Regions from separate parts of the Gluconobacter sp. Dm-74 genome, predicted to be linked through region 2. Evidence: predicted binding sites of a transcription regulator. Region 2 holds the regulator's gene; the other holds the start of a gene.

Region 1 (2,201 bases), on a different contig from region 2:
GCCATCGGCTTCCCACAGAAGACGCGCTTCGTGACGGATCGCGGCGTCGTGCTTGGGGTCGTCTTTGAGCGGATTGGTGCTCATCTTGAAACTCCTGTCTGATTCGGTGCGGTATTCGCCGGGATTGCTATCAGTATAGACCCCTTCCACGGTTTTGCGACAGTCTGTGTCACCGTGTCGGGAGAGTGCTTCAGGCGAGATGTGTTTTCAGAAAATCGACGCTGCGGGACCAGGCGAGATCGCGGGCGTCACGGTTGAAGCTCGGGCGTTCGGGGCAACCGAAACCATGACCGGCGTCGTCATAGACATATTCCTCGATCTCGGGGCGGGCGTCGCGGATCTTCTGGATTTCGGTGTGGGGGATGGAGGAATCCTCGCCGCCGAAATGCAGTTCGACCGGACAATGCGGCGCGGTATCGACATGGTTGCCGATGCTGCCGCCATACCAGCTGACGGCGGCGTCCACGTTATGGGTCTGGGTCGCTGTCAGCCATGCAAGCAGACCGCCCCAGCAGAAGCCGATGATACCGACTTTCCTGTGTCCGGCATCACGCAGGGCCTTCGCGCAGGCAGCAATATCGGTAAGCGTCTTGTCGGACGGAATCTGGCTACGGAGTTCGAGGCCTTCCGTCACGCCAGCCTGTGAGTAAGGCAGGATGACATCGGCTTTTGCACGGTCGAAAACGGCCGGGGCAATGACGTGGAAGCCTTCTGCGGCGAAGTCGTTGCAGACATTGCGGATATGGTCGGTGAGGCCGAAAATTTCCTGCACGACGATGAGGGCGAGGGGCGACTCCGCCGAGCCTGCCTCATACGCATCGAAGCTGTGTCCGTCTGAAGCTGCCAGCTTGACCATCTGGCCTGATGCGGGGGTTTTCTTGTCCGATGGGCTGTGTTTCATGTCTGTCTATCCAGTTTTGTCATGCCCGAAAGGCCATGAATCATGAGCGACGTCATCAATCTCCGCCGGGAACGCAAACGCCGCAAGGGCGTTGAGGATGCCAAGGTTGCGGATGCCAATCGTCGTTTGTATGGACGGACCAAAGGCCAGAAACTGACGGAAAACATGGAAAAACAGCGGCTGAAAAGCCTGCTTGACGGGCGGAAACTTTCTTCTGGCCCGTCTGGAGACGACAGCAAGAAACCTTGACGGAAACGGGTTGGGCGCCTATGTCATTGGCACTCTCCATACGAGAGTGCCAAATGCACTGCAGTCATTGAGTGCAGCAACCCGGTCATGCTGCTTTTTACAAGGGTGTGACCAATAATGGAGCGATCCATGACGAAGTTTCGTCCCCTTCACGACCGCGTGGTGGTCCGTCGCCTGACGGGCGAAGAGAAGACCGCCGGCGGCATCATCATTCCTGACACCGCCAAGGACAAGCCGACCGAAGGCGAAGTTGTTTCCGTCGGCCCGGGTGCCCGCAACGAGCAGGGCCAGACCGTGGCTCTGGACGTCAAGGCTGGTGACAAGGTGCTGTTCGGCAAGTGGTCCGGCACCGAGGTCAAGATCGACGGCGAAGAGCTGCTGATCATGAAAGAGAGCGACATCATGGGTGTGATCGGCTGATCAGCCGTCCCCGTTTCCTCTCGTAAAAACCTCATTCAGGAGTAAGAATTATGGCTGCCAAGGACGTAAAGTTCGGCGCTGATGCCCGCGAGCGTATGCTGCGTGGCGTTGATATCCTCGCAAACGCCGTCAAGGTCACGCTCGGCCCGAAGGGTCGTAACGTTGTTCTCGACAAGAGCTTTGGCGCACCGCGCATCACCAAGGACGGTGTTTCGGTTGCCAAGGAAATCGAACTGGCTGACAAGTTCGAGAACATGGGCGCCCAGATGGTCCGCGAAGTCGCGTCCAAGACGAACGACATCGCAGGCGACGGCACCACGACCGCAACCGTGCTGGCTCAGGCCATCATCCGTGAGGGCGCCAAGGCTGTTGCTGCTGGCATGAACCCGATGGATCTCAAGCGCGGCATCGACAAGGCTGTTGGCGTTGTCGTTGAAGAGCTGAAGAACAACACCAAGAAGATCACGTCTCCGGAAGAGATCGCTCAGGTCGGAACGATTTCCGCCAACGGCGAGACCGAAATCGGCGAGATGATCGCTTCTGCCATGCAGAAGGTTGGTTCCGAAGGCGTCATTACGGTTGAAGAAGCCAAGGGCCTGCACACGGAACTCGACGTTGTCGAGGGCATGCA
Region 2 (2,201 bases):
GGGCTTGGGAGCGTTTGATGTTCTTCAGCGCGATCGCCAGCGCCACCCAGGCGCCCGTGATGGAGGCGCAGCGCGTACCGCCATCCGCGTTCAGGACGTCGCAGTCGAGCGTGATGGTGCGCTCTCCCAGCTTCTTCAGATCCACACAGGCCCGGAGCGACCGGGCAATCAGCCGCTGGATTTCCTGCGTGCGGCCGGACTGCTTGCCTTTGGCCGCTTCGCGCTGGCCGCGATTGTGGGTCGCCCGGGGGAGCATTCCGTATTCGGCCGTGATCCAGCCCTGTCCCCTGTTGCGCAGGAAGGCCGGAACACGCTCCTCGACCGTGGCCGTGCACAGGACTTCCGTGCCGCCCACGCGGATGAGCGCGGAGCCTTCGGCATGGCGGGCAAAGCCCGTTTCGATTGAAACAATGCGGTTTTCGTCCGGCGCACGCCCGGAGGGACGCTTGCGTGCGGTGTCAGTCATGTCAAAAAAGATCCTGTGGAAGAATATGTCCCGCCTCTAGCGCGTTTGACGCAGACCCATCCAGCCCCGACAGTGGGTTTACCATGATGCGACCACAGCCTCCCCTGTTCCGCCCTTCCATCCCGATGCCGCACGGTCTGGGAGATCGTGAAGCCGCGATTTTGCGTGAAATCGTTGAGGAATATGTCGAAACGGGTGAGCCCATCGGCAGCCAGACGCTGGCCCAGCGCCTGCAACCGGCGCTGTCTTCGGCCACGATCCGCAATGTCATGGCGGATCTGGCGCGGGCCGGACTGTTGTTCAGCCCGCATGTTTCAGCCGGGCGTCTGCCGACCGAAAAGGGCGTGCGCCTGTTTGTGGATGGCCTGCTCCAGTTCGGCACCCTGACGGAAGAAGACCGCGCCAGCATCGACAGCCGGCTCGATATTCACGGGCGGTCCTATCAGGATATCCTGTCTGAAGCGTCGTCCCTTCTGTCGGGCCTGTCTTCCGCTGCCGGACTGGTGCTCGCACCGAAATCGGATGCCGCGCTCAAGCATATCGAGTTCGTAGCACTTGGTCCGGGGCGGGTTCTGGTCATTCTGGTGGGTTCGGACGGGCAGGTGGAGAACCGCATCATCGAGACCCCGCCCGGCGTGCCGCCTTCCGCTCTTGTCGAGGCCGGGAACTACCTGAACGCCCGTCTTGGTGACCTGACGCTCGGCACGCTGCGCGAGCGGGTCCGGAGCGAAATGGATGCCAGCCGCCATGAACTCGATGCCCTGACGGCCAGTGTGATCGAAAGCGGTCTTGCGACGTGGGACGCCGATGGAGGGACGCTGTTCGTGAAAGGGCAGGGGAAGCTGCTGGCCGACATCACGGAAATCGAGCGCCTGACGACGATCCGCATGCTGTTCGACCATCTGGAGACGCAGGAGACCATGCTTCAACTGCTGCAACTGGCGGATGCGTCCGAAGGGGTGCGGATCTATATCGGGCGTGAAAGCGGGATGTTCGGGATGTCGGGCGTGTCCATGATCGTGGCGCCTGCCCGCAACGAAGCCCAGAAAATCGTGGGGGCGATTGGCGTGATCGGCCCGACCCGTCTGAATTACGGGCGGATCGTACCTGTTGTGGACTACACCGCGCGGATGGTGGGCCGTCTGCTGGGCTGAGGGCGTCTGAACGTTTCGGAATAATGGTCCCGGGGTTACGCCTCTTTCATGAAATGACCTTTTTAGACGGGGCGACGAAAGGGGCGGAATAATGCTATGCAGGGGGCATGACGCGACGCTCTCTCCGCTCCCGTAACCCTCAAGGTCCGGGCGCCACGCCACCACGCCCTCCCCGTTTTCGCCGCTACCGGCAGTCCCTGGCGATCATCGCCGGTGTGGGGCTTGTGGGTGTGGCCGGAGCGGGTGTTCTGGGCTGGACGACCTATGCCAAGCTGGTGGCGGATCTGCCCAGCGTGGACAGTCTGCGCGCCTATCAGCCGCCGACCGTCAGCCGCATCTATGCTGCCGATGACCGTCTGATGGCCGAGCTGGCGAACGAACGCCGGATCTTCGTGCCGATCAACGCGATCCCCGAGCGTGTGAAGAATGCCTTCATCGCGACGGAAGATCATAATTTCTATACGCATGGCGGCGTGGATTTCATGGCGATCGGCCGGGCGGGTCTGACGGACATTTTCGCGCGTCATGGCCGCCGTCCGCTGGGTGCTTCGACCATCACCCAGCAGGTGGCGAAGGTCATG

What was found. Region 2 encodes HrcA, which represses chaperone genes, less so after heat shock. Its sites were predicted from a motif close to GTTNGCACTCNCNNNNNGNGAGTGCNAAC; they were not measured.
Region 1: a site for HrcA is predicted at 1,176-1,204, ahead of groES (co-chaperone GroES). Genes of this name have one in related genera too.

The regions. Positions count from the first base shown of each region.
Region 1 is NZ_JAERLX010000001.1:471,475-473,675, forward strand. It holds gene JK208_RS02190 (hypothetical protein) at 1-84, opposite strand, end outside; gene JK208_RS02195 (dienelactone hydrolase family protein) at 191-901, opposite strand; gene JK208_RS02200 (DUF4169 family protein) at 944-1,150, shown strand; gene groES (co-chaperone GroES) at 1,280-1,570, shown strand; gene groL (chaperonin GroEL) at 1,621-2,201, shown strand, end outside.
Region 2 is NZ_JAERLX010000007.1:30,674-32,874, reverse strand. It holds gene rph (ribonuclease PH) at 1-466, opposite strand, end outside; gene hrcA (heat-inducible transcriptional repressor HrcA) at 550-1,620, shown strand; gene JK208_RS10865 (penicillin-binding protein 1A) at 1,728-2,201, shown strand, end outside.